DNA from 3 places in the Streptomyces sp. NPDC101191 genome. Region 3 is predicted to be linked to each of the others. Evidence: riboswitches for the same ligand, from Rfam matches in the RefSeq annotation. Region 3 holds a riboswitch; each other region holds the start of a gene.
The links. Region 3 has a riboswitch for cobalamin ahead of ACIRQF_RS14630 (CbtB-domain containing protein). Riboswitches for the same ligand answer to the same signal wherever they lie in the genome.

Region 1: linked by a shared signal. The riboswitch ahead of ACIRQF_RS34385 (ABC transporter substrate-binding protein) and the one ahead of ACIRQF_RS14630 (CbtB-domain containing protein) in region 3 are both predicted to bind cobalamin.
Region 2: linked by a shared signal. The riboswitch ahead of metE (5-methyltetrahydropteroyltriglutamate--homocysteine S-methyltransferase) and the one ahead of ACIRQF_RS14630 (CbtB-domain containing protein) in region 3 are both predicted to bind cobalamin.

What each region holds. Positions count from the first base shown of each region.
Region 1 is NZ_JBIWOU010000012.1:104,753-109,064, forward strand. It holds gene ACIRQF_RS34375 (ABC transporter ATP-binding protein) at 1-97, opposite strand, end outside; gene ACIRQF_RS34380 (FecCD family ABC transporter permease) at 94-1,113, opposite strand; gene ACIRQF_RS34385 (ABC transporter substrate-binding protein) at 1,110-2,078, opposite strand; cobalamin riboswitch at 2,121-2,251, opposite strand; gene ACIRQF_RS34390 (Mov34/MPN/PAD-1 family protein) at 2,262-2,687, opposite strand; gene ACIRQF_RS34395 (amino acid permease) at 2,764-4,200, opposite strand.
Region 2 is NZ_JBIWOU010000002.1:636,765-641,076, forward strand. It holds gene ACIRQF_RS09935 (hypothetical protein) at 1-327, opposite strand, end outside; gene ACIRQF_RS09940 (DUF4239 domain-containing protein) at 436-1,245, opposite strand; cobalamin riboswitch at 1,405-1,623, shown strand; gene metE (5-methyltetrahydropteroyltriglutamate--homocysteine S-methyltransferase) at 1,759-4,101, shown strand.
Region 3 is NZ_JBIWOU010000003.1:315,811-320,122, reverse strand. It holds gene ACIRQF_RS14645 (hypothetical protein) at 1-594, shown strand, start outside; gene ACIRQF_RS14640 (GntR family transcriptional regulator) at 628-984, shown strand; gene ACIRQF_RS14635 (histidine phosphatase family protein) at 994-1,587, opposite strand; cobalamin riboswitch at 1,639-1,779, shown strand; gene ACIRQF_RS14630 (CbtB-domain containing protein) at 1,815-2,045, shown strand; gene ACIRQF_RS14625 (CbtA family protein) at 2,061-2,903, shown strand; gene ACIRQF_RS14620 (D-2-hydroxyacid dehydrogenase family protein) at 2,989-3,948, opposite strand; gene ACIRQF_RS14615 (glycosyltransferase family 2 protein) at 4,001-4,312, opposite strand, start outside.

The DNA of each region.
Region 1 (4,312 bases), on a different contig from region 3:
GGCCGACGAGGCCGACGGTCTCGCCGGGGCGGACGACCAGGTCGGCGGCGTGCAGCCGGTCCTCGTACGACATCCCCCGCACGCGCAGTCCGGTCATGCGGGCACTCCTTCCGCGCGGCGGCGCATCAGCCAGAGGAAGAACGGGCCGCCGGTGAGGGCGGTGAGGACGCCGACGGGGATGTCCTGGGGCGCGGCGAGGGTACGGGCGGCGAGGTCGGCGAGGACCAGGGCGACGGCCCCGCCGAGGGCGGCGACCGGCAGGAGCCGGCGGTGCGGTGCGCCGACGGCCAGCCGGGCGGCGTGCGGGACCATCAGGCCGACGAAGCCGACGGCGCCGCTGGCCGCGACCATGACGGCGGTGACCAGGGAGGCGAGGACGAAGACGGCGGCGCGGAAGCGGGCGGTGTCCAGGCCGAGGACGGTGGCGCCCTCCTCGCCGACGAGCAGCAGGTCGAGCGGCCGGGCGAGGGTGAGCAGGAGGCCGATGCCGACGGCGAGGACGGCGGCGGGCAGCACGAGGCTGTCCCAGCGGGCGCTGCCGAGGCCGCCGAGGGACCAGAACAGCGCCTCCTGGAACTGTTCGGGCCGGCCCGCGACGACCAGGAGCAGGGTGGTGAGCGCGGACAGGATGTAGGAGACGGCCACGCCCGCGAGCACGAGCCGGGCGCCGGTGAGGGTGCCGCCGCGCCGGGCGAGGGCGTAGACGAGGACGAGCGAGAGCAGGGCGCCGGCGAAGGCCCCGGCGGGCAGGGCGACGCTCGTGGTGAGGCCGCCGGCCACGCCGAGGACGAGGACGCCCACGGCGCCCGCGGAGGCTCCGGAGGAGATCCCGAGCAGGAAGGGGTCGGCGAGCCGGTTGCGGACGAGGGCCTGGAGGACGGCACCGACGACGGCGAGTCCGGCGCCCACGATCGCGCCGAGCAGCACCCGGGGCAGGCGTACGTCGAGCACGATCGTGCGGTACGGGGAGGGCCCGGCCCGCCCGGTCAGGGCGTCGAGCACCTGGCCGGGCGGGACGCGGACGGAGCCGAGCGCGAGCGAGGCGACGACGGCCGCGGCGAGCGCCACGAGCAGCCCGGCGACGACGGCCGGGTACCGCTGCGCGGGGCTCATCGGGCGGGGTGCAGCTGGGCGGCGAGCTTGTCGACGGCGGCGGGGGCCCGCACGCCGAGGACCGTGTCGGAGAGCGGCATGACGGCGAAGCGGCGGTTCCTGATCGCGGGGACCTCACGCAGGGCGGGGTCGTCGAGCAGGCGCTTCTTCTTCTGCTCGACGGTGGTGGTCCCGTAGTCGTAGATGACGACGACCTCGGGCCGGCGGGCCACGACCTGTTCCCAGGTGGCGTCGCCGAAGGTCTTGTCGAGGTCGGCGAAGACGTTGCGGCCGCCGGCACGGGTGATGATCTCGTTGCCGATGCCCTTGCCGCCGGCGGTGAACGCGGTCTTGTCGCCGCTGTCGTAGACGAAGACGGAGACGGGGGCGACTCCCCCGAGGCGCTTCTCGGCGCCGGCGACGGTGTCCTTCGCCGTGCGGACCCAGGCCTCGGCCCGGTCGGCGGCGCCGAAGGTGCGTCCGACCTCGTCGACCTCGCGGTAGAGGTCGGCGAAGGAGCTCCTGCCGGTCGGGCAGGACTCGGTGTTGAGGCGGGTGGCGATCCCGGAGCGCTCCAGGTCGGGGCGGGCGCGGCCGGCGGTGGCGTCGAAGGCGGAGGCGTACCCCCCGTAGACGAAGTCCGGGTCCGCGGCGAGCAGCGCCTCCTTGGAGGGGTACTCCTTCGCGAGCACGGGGACGGAGTCGTAGGCCTTCCGGTAGGCCGGGAGGACCGCGTCGTCGAGGTAGGCGGTGCCGGCCAGGGACTTCTCCAGGCCGAGGGCGAGCATGACCTCGGTGACGTGCTGGTTCATGGTCACCGCGCGGTGCGGCGGCGCCTGGTAGGTGGTCGTCACACCGCAGTTGGTGACGGTGTACGGGAAGCCGGGCGCGGGCCGGGCCGAGGGCGTGCCGGCGGGGGCCGAGCAGGCGGCGAGAAGGGATATCAGCGCGGCGGCGGGCAGCAGCGGCGTACGGCGCCAGGACATGACGGAACGGGCCTCCTGACGGGGATCTCCGCGTCCCCGGTCGGTGGTGGGAAGGCGGCAGGTCAGTTCCTGGCTTCCACCCCGGGAGGGTGGTCACAGTGGCGGGACCGTGCCGGATTCGCACCGGCTTCCTGGTTCCTGCCGCCCGTTGGTCGCGCTCAGTCTCGCATGATCATCGGGCGGTCACCCGTACGCCTCGACGACCTTGACCTCTTCCTCCGTCACGACGCCGTCGACGATCGTGTAGGAGCGGAACTGGAAGGGGCCCGCGCCGTCGGTGTCGGCCGTGGAGACGAGGACGTAGTGGGCGTTCGGCTCGTTGGCGTAGGAGATGTCCGTGCGCGACGGGTAGGCCTCGGTCGCGGTGTGCGAGTGGTAGACGATCACGGGCTCCTCGTCCCGGTCGTCCATGTCGCGGTAGAGCTTCAGCAGGTCCCCGGAGTCGAACTCGTAGAAGGTGGGCGAGCGCGCGGCGTTCAGCATGGGGATGAAGCGCTCGGGGCGGCCGCTGCCGACCGGACCCGCGACCACGCCGCAGGCCTCGTCGGGGTGGTCCGCACGGGAGTGTTCCACGATCTGGTCGAACAGGGCTCGGGTGATGGTCAGCATGCCGACAGGATAAGCAGACGGGCCGCCCCGTACCGAGGAGTGGTACGAGACGGCCCGAATGCCGAGACGATGCAGGTCAGGACCGCTTGGCGAAGGCGACGCCCTCGGGGTTGCGGGCCTTGAGCACCAGGTAGGAGACGGCCAGGAGCAGACCCCAGACCGGCGCGCCGTACAGCGCGACCCGGTTGTCCTGGTCCATGCCCATGGTGACGATGACCATGCCGATGAAGGCGAGCGAGAAGACGCTGAACCAGATGCCGCCCGGCGCCTTGAACGAGGACTGCGGCAGCTCGCCCCGGTCGGCCTTGAGCCGGTAGCGGATCTGGCAGATCAGGATGACGATCCAGGCCCACATGCCGGAGATGGTGGCGAAGGAGACGACGTAGTTGAACGCCTCGCCGGGCCACTGGTAGTTGATCCAGACGCCGACCATCATCAGCGCGGCCGAGACGGTGGTGCCGACCAGCGGGGTGCCGGACTTCGTGAGCTTCGTGAAGACCTTCGGGCCCTGGCCGTTGAGCGCGAGGTCGCGCAGCATGCGGCCGGTCGAGTACATGCCCGAGTTGCAGGAGGACAGGGCCGCCGTCAGGACGACGAAGTTGACGATCGCGGCGCCGATGCCGAGGCCCATCTTCTCGAAGGCCGCGACGAACGGGCTGACGCCCGGCTTGAACGCGGTCCACGGGACGACGGAGAGGATCATGATCAGCGCGCCGACGTAGAAGACGGCGATGCGCCACGGCACGGTGTTGATGGCCTTCGGCAGGACCGTCTTCGGGTCCTTCGACTCGCCCGCGGTGACGCCGACCAGCTCGACGGCGAGGAAGGCGAACATGACCATCTGAAGGGTCATCAGGGTCGAGAAGATGCCGTCCTTGCCGGCGAAGAAGCCGCCGTCGTTCCACAGGTGGGTGACCGAGGCGGTGTCGCCGGCGTCGGAGAAGCCGAGGGTGAGGATGCCGGCACAGATGAGGATCATGCCGACGATCGCGGTGACCTTGACCATCGAGAACCAGAACTCCAGCTCACCGAAGAGCTTCACGGAGATCAGGTTGGCGCCGTAGAGGATCACGGTGAAGACGAGGGCGGACAGCCACTGCGGGATGTCCCACCAGTACGTCATATAGGTGGCGGCGGCGGTGACTTCGGTGATGCCGGTGACGACCCAGAAGAGCCAGTAGGTCCAGCCGGTCACGAAGCCCGCGAAGGGGCCGATGAACTCTCGCGCGTACTCCGAGAAGGAGCCCGACACGGGGCGGTACATGAGGAGTTCACCGAGCGCCCGCATGATGAAGAAGATGACGAGGCCCGCGATGGCGTACGCGAGGATCAGGCTCGGTCCCGCGATCGAGATGCCCTTGCCCGCGCCGAGGAAGAGGCCGGTGCCGATGGCGCCGCCGATCGCGATCATCTGGATCTGACGTGCACCGAGTGCCCGGTGGTAGCCCTCGCCCGCCGCGGTGTCCGCGGCCCCGTTGCCGTCGTGCTGCTGGTCGACCTGCGCAGAGGTCATGGTGGTGCGCCTTTCTCCATGCTGATCCGCGCACCGGCCGGCTCGGCCGTCTGTGCTGCGGACCAGGTCCTGATCCCCCCGGATGTGGAATGGAGTGCCACCGGCGGTCAGC
Region 2 (4,312 bases), on a different contig from region 3:
GAGCCAGATCGTCCCGTCGCGGTTCTCCACGCCCAGGCTGACGCCGTGTCCGAACCCGCGCAGGTACATGTATCCGGTGATCGCGCCGGCCTGGTCGAGCCGGGTCAGGCACAGGTCGCCGTTCGTCTTGCGGGTCGCGTAGTCGACGGCCGCCGGCTCGTCGGGCAGCCGGACGTCGCCCTGCATGATCTGCAGCACGAAGATGTCGCCGGACACCGGGTCGATGCCGAAGCCCTGCATGACCGTGCTGTGGTGGAGCGGACGCCGGTGGAGCAGTTTGCCCACCGGGCCCGCGATGTCTATCTGTCCTTCGATGGTGACGCTCAACGGCGCGGCTCCTCAGACGGATCGGTGACGACTCATGATCGAACCGCGCCAGTCTGCCAAACGCACGCGCTCCGCCGCGGCCCGCGGTGGGCGGACCGCGGCCGTCCGCTATTGCGGCCCGCCGCCGGGACCGGACCAGTACCGGGCGAGGGCCCCCTCCTTGTACGGCGTCGGGCTCACGCTGAGGTCCCCGGCGAAGGGGCGGTCGAGAACGAACACGAGCAGCAGGCTGAAGCCGATGAGGGCGGCGACCGACGAGACGAACAGGAGCTGGATCCGCATCCTGCGCATGCCGTAAAGGAAGGTGAGCGGGATGAGGACGAGCGCGCCACCGAAGGCCAGGACCTGGAGCAGCGGGGGCAGTTGCTGCTCGGCCATGGTCAGGCGCGCCCTGCGCTGGGCGGCGACGTCGTTGAGGTGACCGACGGCCGACTCGTAGAAGACCTCCTCGCGGGTGCTCGTCGGCTCGTAGGTCTGCAGCGCGTCGTAGACGGCCTGCAGCTTGCCGCCGGTGGTCCCGTAGTCGGGCGCTCCGGCGCGCATCCGGGGCCACTGGTCCTCCACCACGGTGTGGACGTAGCCGCTGAGCGCCTCGTCGACGCGGGCGCGGACCGGCGGCGGGAAGGCGGCGGCGTCGCGGGCGATGAGCGCGGCGTCGGTTGCCTCGGTGGCGACGATGGTCTGTGTGCTGTCCAGCTGCGTCCAGAGGGTGACGATGACGAAGGCCAGGATGATCCCGTAGATCGCGCCGAACATCCCCAGCGTCACCCCGACCATGTCGTTGTGCTCGCCCTCGGCCAGCGACGGGTACCTGCGACGGAAGAGCACGCTGCCGAGCACGGCCAGGAGGACCGTTCCGCCGACGGTGACGACGGTGAGCGTGAAGGTGCTGACGTTGTTGAGCAGCCAAAGCAACATGTACCGGCATACTAGGGATCGATCACCCGTCGCCGCCTGTCCGGAGGCCCCCGGGAGGGGCTTGATCACCCGCGCGTGTGAGCGGGGAACCCGCGGTTGCCTCGCTGTTCGGACATGACCCCTTCCGTCCGACACCACCCGGCCCGCGAGGGCCGCATGTAGGGTGACAGTGCAGCTGGTTCGCCCCCGCCATCCAGGCGGGCGCGTCGTAAGAGGGAACCCGGTGGGAATCCGGGACTGCCCCGCAGCGGTGAGCGGGAACGACCGCCGTCACACAGCACTGGACCGCACGGTCCGGGAAGCGACGGCCAGTAGGAGTCCTCCGTCAGGAGGGCGTGCCCGCGAGTCCGAAGACCTGCCCGTTGCCCGCACGCGGACGGCTCCGCGCGCGGAATCCCCGGTGACCTCGAGGGCGGGTCGGAGCGGAACGAGACGGACGACGGCGCCGGGCGCCTCCTCGCCTCCGTCGCGTCCGTCACCCCTTCGCGCCCCCGTCCCGCCGGGATCTCAGGGATGCAGATCGCGAAGGAGATCTCCGTGACCACGAGGACCGCACCCGCGGCGGCACAGGCCACCGTGTACGGCTACCCCCGTCAGGGCCAGGGCCGAGAGCTGAAGAAGGCCGTCGAGGGGTACTGGAAGGGACGGGTCGACGCCACGGCACTCCGGTCCGTCGCCGCCGGGCTGCGCGCCGCGAACGGGCGGCGCCTGGCCGAGGCCGGAATCGATGAAGTCCCCACCGGCGACTTCTCGTTGTACGACCACGTGCTCGACACCACCGTGATGGTGGGCGCGATCCCGGAGCGCCACCGGGAGGCCGTCGCCGCGGACCCGCTCGCCGGCTACTTCGCCATGGCGCGGGGCACACAGGAGGTCGCGCCGCTGGAGATGACGAAGTGGTTCGATACCAACTACCACTATCTCGTACCCGAGTTGGGACCGGGCACGGTGTTCTCGGCGCACTCCGCCCGGCAGGTCGCCGAACTGCGCGAGGCCCTCGCGCTCGGCCTGACCGCCCGGCCGGTCCTGGTCGGGCCCGTCACCTATCTGCTGCTCGCGAAGCCGGCGCCGGGCGTGGCCGCCGGCTTCGACCCGCTGACGCTGCTCGACCGGATCCTTCCCGTCTACGCGGAGGTGCTCGCCGACCTGCGGGCAGCCGGCGCGGAGTGGGTGCAACTGGACGAGCCCGCGCTCGTGCAGGACCGCACGCCGGCCGAGCTGAACGCCGCCGCACGCGCCTACCGGGATCTGGGCGCGCTCACCGACCGGCCGAAGCTCCTCGTCGCCTCCTACTTCGACCGCCTCGGCGACGCCCTGCCCGTCCTCGCCAAGGCGCCCGTCGAAGGACTCGCCCTCGACTTCACCGGCCCCGCCGCCGCCAACCTCGACGACCTGGCCGCAGTCGGCGGCCTCCCCGGCAAGCGTCTGGTCGCCGGCGTCGTCGACGGCCGCAACGTCTGGGTCGCCGACCTGGAGAAGGCCCTCGCCACCCTCGGCACGCTGCTCGGACTCGCCGGCCGCGTGGACGTCGCCGCCTCCTGCTCGCTCCTCCACGTGCCCCTCGACGCGTCCGCCGAGAAGGACGTCGACCCGCAGATCCTGCGCTGGCTCTCCTTCGCCCGGCAGAAGACGGCGGAGGTCGTGACCCTGGCGAAGGGCCTGTCGGCCGGCGCGGCCGCCGTGGCCGGGGAGCTGTCGGCGAACCGCGCCGCCCTCGCCTCCCGCGCGCACTCCCCCCTCACGCGGAACCCCGACGTGCGCGCCCGCGCGGCGGCCGTCACACCGGCCGACGCGCGCCGCTCGGAGGCGTACGCCGAGCGGGCAGCGGCGCAGCGGGCCCGTCTGCGCCTGCCGCTGCTCCCGACCACCACGATCGGCTCCTTCCCGCAGACCGCCGAACTGCGCGGCGCCCGCGCGGACCTGCGGGCCGGCCGGATCGACGCCGACGGCTACGAGGAGCGCATCCGCGCCGAGATCGAGGAGGTGGTCGCCTACCAGGAGGAGGCCGGTCTCGATGTCCTCGTCCACGGCGAACCCGAGCGCAACGACATGGTGCAGTACTTCGCCGAGCGGCTCGACGGCTACCTGGCCACCCGGCACGGCTGGGTCCAGTCGTACGGCACCCGCTACGTACGCCCGCCGATCCTGGCTGGGGACATCTCCCGCCCCGCGCCGATGACGGTCCGCTGGACCTCGTACGCCCAGTCCCTCACGGACCGGCCGGTCAAGGGCATGCTCACCGGGCCCGTCACCATGCTGGCCTGGTCCTTCGTCCGCGACGACCAGCCGCTCGCCGACACCGCCCGGCAGGTGGCGCTCGCCCTGCGCGACGAGGTGACCGACCTGGAGGCCGTGGGCACGTCTGTGATCCAGGTCGACGAGCCCGCGCTGCGCGAGACCCTGCCGTTGCGCGCCGCCGACCGTCCGGGCTATCTGGCCTGGGCGACGGAGGCGTTCCGCCTCAGCACCTGCGGGGTGCGGCCGGACACCCAGATCCACACCCACATGTGCTACGCCGAGTTCGGAGACATCGTCCAGGCCATCGACGACCTCGACGCCGACGTCATCAGCCTGGAGGCGGCCCGCTCCCACATGCAGGTCGCCCGCGAACTCGCCGCCCACGACTACCCGCGCGAAGCCGGACCGGGCGTCTGGGACATCCACTCCCCGCGCGTCCCGAGCCCGGAGGAGGCGGCCGCTTTGCTGCGCGCCGGTCTGCGTGCCATCCCGGCCGAGCGGCTGTGGGTCAACCCGGACTGCGGGCTGAAGACGCGCGGCTGGCCCGAGACCCGGGCCTCCCTGGACCACCTCGTGGCGGCGGCGCGGACGGTGCGCGCCGAGCTGTCCCCGTCCTGATCCCACCACCGCCGGGGGCGGGGCGCCGCGCTCCGCCCCCGGCGGGGGGCGGCCGACCCGGCCCCCGGTAACCGGTCCCGGCCGCCTGTCCGGGCCGCCCCCTTCCCCTCCGTCCGCCGATCCTTGCGGTCCCCGCGAACTTTCCCTTCTCTGCGGCCGCTGCGAAGGCTGCGTCCTCCGGTCTCCCCGATTCCTCGGTCCTCCGGGGCGG
Region 3 (4,312 bases):
TCCCTGGCCGCCGGCGTCGCCGGACTCGCCGCGCTCGCCGGTCTCGCGCTCACCCGCCTCGTACCGAAGCCCCCGCCCGGGACGCCCGATCCGGTCCGTGAGCCCCGTCTCGACCTCGGCGCGCACGAGCTGGCCGGCTGGTCGTGCGTCACCGGCTCGCGGGCGACGGGCGCGCTCTCCGCCGGCTTCCTCCTCGCGGGCGCCGCGGGGCTGCTCCTGGCCCTGTTCCTCGGCCCCTGGCCGTACGCCCTGATCGGCCTGGTGGGCCTGGTCGTCGGGGTGCCCGGGCTGGCGCTCTCGCAGGTCCGGGTCACCGTCGACCGGCGCGGCCTGACCGTCACCCCGTCCCTGGTGTCCCGCCCGCGCATCCGGATCCCGCTCGACGAGGTGGTCTCGGCGAGCGTGCGCGACGTCGACGCGTTCGCCGAGTTCGGCGGCTGGGGCTACCGCACCCGGTCGCACCGCTCCGGTCTCGTCCTGCGCTCCGGCGAGGCCCTCGTCGTACGCCGGGCGGGCGGCTGGGAGTTCGTCGTGACCGTCGGCGACGCGGCGACCGCCGCGGGCCTGCTCAACACGCTGGTCACCCGTGCCTGAGCGGGACATCGCCGGGACTGAGAGGATCTGACCGTGCTCTTCCGGGTCGACCCCGCCTCCGCCGCCCCGCTCGGCGACCAGATCGCCGCCTGCGTCCGCGGCGCCCTCGCCGACGGCACCGCCGCCCCCGGCGAACGCCTGCCCGCCGCCAGGGAGCTCGCGGACTCCCTCGGCGTCAACGTCCACACCGTGCTGCGCGGCTACCAACGCCTGCGCGAGGAGGGCCTGATCGAGCTGCGCCGCGGCCGGGGCGCCGTGATCGTGGCGGGCGCGCAGGGTCCCGGCCGCGCCCAGCTCGTCGAGCGCCTGCGGGAGCTGGCCGCCGAGGCCCGGCGCCTCGGCCTCACGGACGAGGAGTTCCTGGACCTCGCCCGGTCGGGACTCGGTTGACGGGCGGCATCAGCCGGCCGGCGCTCCCAGGCGCACGTTCCAGCGCCCCGAGCGGCCCGACAGCTCGACCCGTTCCAGCGGGCGCACGTCGAGGCGCCAGAAGACCGCCTCCGGTGCGCCCAGCGCGTGCGCGACGCCCGCGCGGATCACGTCCGCCTCCGCGAAGGCGATGACGGTGCCCGGCTCCAGGGCGTCCATCCAGTCCGCGACCCGGGCGCGCAGTTCCCGCAGGGACTCGCCGCCGTGCGGGGCGGCGGCCGGATCGGACAGCCACGCGGCCACCGACTCCGGTTCGCCGGCGCTGAGTTCGTCCAGGCTCCGGCCGCGCCACCGGCCCATCGCGCAGCCCGCGAGCGCCGGTTCGGCGGCCACGTCCGCGTGGCCGAGGAGGGCGGCCGTGTGCGCGCAGCGGGGCGACGGCGAACGGAGCAGCCGGACCCGGGGCCCGGGGCACAGCGGGGCGACGCTCCCGTCCCGCGGCGGCTCCAGCGGACCGGCGTCGTCGAACCGCGCCTCGCGCAGGCCCCGGTTCATGGCGGGCGCGATCAGGGCGAGGCGCACGGTCCCGCTGCCGGTCCCGGGCGCGGACGTGGGCGTGGTCATGGGTGATTCATCCCTCAGCGTTTCAGGCGGTCTTGGCGTGTAGTGATCGGCGCGGTACCGTCAGTCGACATTTCCATATGAACGACGACGGCGAGACGGAAGCCCGGTGCAAGTCCGGCACGGTCGCGCCACTGTGAGCCGCCCCCAGCCCGTGGGCGGTGAGTCAGACCCGACGACCGTCGTCGCGCACCACCGTATGGGACGCGAGTTCCCGAGGAGGTTCCACCATGGCCGAGGCCATTGCGTCGCCCGCCGTTCCGTCCACCCCCGCCGTCACGGTCCCGCTCACGCTGCCGGTCCGCGCCGTGCTGCCCTGGGCGCTGTTCGTCGGTGTCCTGATGCTCGTCGCGCTCTACTTCGTCGGCGCGGAGCAGGGTGCCACCTCTCTGTTCGCCGGCAGCGACGTGCACGAGTGGGTGCACGACGGACGTCACCTGCTCGGTTTCCCCTGCCACTGAGGGGCCACCGCAGTCATGTCGTCCCCCGCTCACGTCCCCACCGCCCCCACGGGCTCGCTCGTCGGAAGACTCCTGCTCCGCGGCCTGCTCGCGGGTCTGATCGCCGGACTGTTCGCCTTCGCCGTCGCCTACGTCGCCGGTGAGCCGTCCGTCAACGCCTCGATCGCCGTCGAGGAGGCCGCCGCCAAGGCGGAGCACGCCGCGCCGGCGCACGACCACGGCGCCAACGGAGCGGCCACCCAGGCCGACTCCGAGGAGGAGATCGTCAGCCGGGACCTGCAGTCCACCGCGGGTCTCGCCACCGGCGTCCTCGTCTACGGCGTCGCCCTCGGCGGCATCGCCTCCCTGGCGTTCTGCTTCGTCCTGGGCCGGGTCGGCCGGTTCACCGCGAAGGCCACCGCGGCGCTCGTCGCGGCGGCGGCCTTCACCACGGTGTATCTGGTGCCGTTCCTGAAGTACCCGGCGACCCCTCCGGCCGTCGGCAATCCGGACACCATCGGGAAGCGCACCACGCTGTTCTTCCTGATGATCCTGCTGAGCGTGCTGCTCGGCATCGCCGCGGTCGTCGCGGGCCGCCGGCTCGCGCCGCGCCTCGGCAACTGGAACGCGACCGTCGTCGCGGGCCTCGGTTTCGTCGCCGCGGTCGGGATCGCCTGCGCGTTCCTGCCCGGGAACGAGGACTCGGTGGCGGGTACCTTCCCCGCCGCCGTGCTGTGGGACTTCCGGCTCGCGACGCTGGGCATCCAGGCGGCCCTGTGGGTGGTCTTCGGACTCGCCTTCGGGCTGCTCGCGGAACGGCTCCTCGCACCGAGGACGGAGACGGCGCAAGCCGTCGGGGCGGCCGCACCGGCCGCCTGAACCCGGTGCCGCGCCGACGCGACCGGCCCCGTCCGCCCGATGAGGCGGGCGGGGCCGGTCGCGTTCCAGGCCGGTTTCTTTCGGATCAGGCCAGCTCCCGCACCGGCGTGCCGTCCAGGAAGGCCTCGATGTCCTCGACCGCCTGGCCGAAGTAGCGGGCGTAGTTGCCCTCGGTGACGTAGCCGAGGTGCGGCAGCGCGAGGACGTTCGGCAGGGTGCGCAGCGGGTCGTCGGCGGGCAGCGGCTCAGTCTCGTACACGTCCAGGCCAGCCCCCGCGATCCGGCCCTCGCGCAGGGCGCCGAGCAGTGCCGGGCCGTCGACGAGACCGGCCCGTGAGGTGTTGACGAGATACGCGCTCCGGCGCATGGCCCGCAGTTCCGGCTCCCCGATCAGGCCGCGGGTGCGGTCGGAGAGCACCAGGTGCAGGGAGACGACGTCGGCGGCTCCGAGCAGTTCGTGGAGCGAGGCCGCGCGCCGTACGCCGTGCCCGGCCGCGCGCTCGTCGGTGAGGTTCGGGCTCCAGGCGATCACGTCCATGCCGAAGGCCTGCCCGATCCGCGCCGTGCGACCTCCGATCCTGCCGAGGCCGACGAGGCCGAGGGTGCGGCCCTCCAGGTCCGCGCCGACGGTCGACTGCCAGGGTCCGCCGTCGCGCATCGCCCGGCTCTCCGTGTGCACCTGCCGGACGAGCCCCAGGATCAGCGCCCAGGTGAGTTCGCTGGGCGGTACGGAACTGCTGTCCGTGCCACAGACGGTGACGCCCCGGGCGCGGGCGGCGGCCACGTCGACGGACGCGTTGCGCATCCCGGAGGTGATCAGCAGCCGCAGCCGGGGCAGGCGGGCGAGGAGCGCGGCGTCGACGGGGGTGCGCTCCCGCATCACGACGAGGATCTCGCAGTCCTCGACGGCGGCGACGAGCTGGTCCCGGTCGACGAGGTGCTCCCGCAGGACGCGCACCTCGACCCGCCCGTCGAGCGGGCCCCAGTCGGCGGAGGAGAGGGCGACGCCCTGGTAGTCGTCGAGGATCGCGCAACGCAGCTTCATGCACCGCATGATGGCGGACGTGAGCCGGCCGCGGCCCGCCGGGGGCGCGCGGCTACTGCCAGTTGATCCGGGCCTTGACCGCGCGGGCGGCCTTCCACCCGTAGCTGAGGGCGTACGCGGAGACCGCCGACGGGGCCGGCTTGATCTGGAGGACCAGCTGGTCGCCGCGCGGCCCGATCCGTACGGTGTGCGGCTTCCTGCCCGAGCCGGGCAGCGAGACGGCGTGCTCGTCGGCGCGCTTGCTGACCTTGCCGCCGAGGGCGCCGCCGAGGCTGCCGCGGGCGCTCAGGCCGTGCGAGGTGCAGCGCAGCGAGAGGTGCCAGTCGCCCTTGGGGAGGACGGTGCCGCCGTCGGCGGTGGCCAG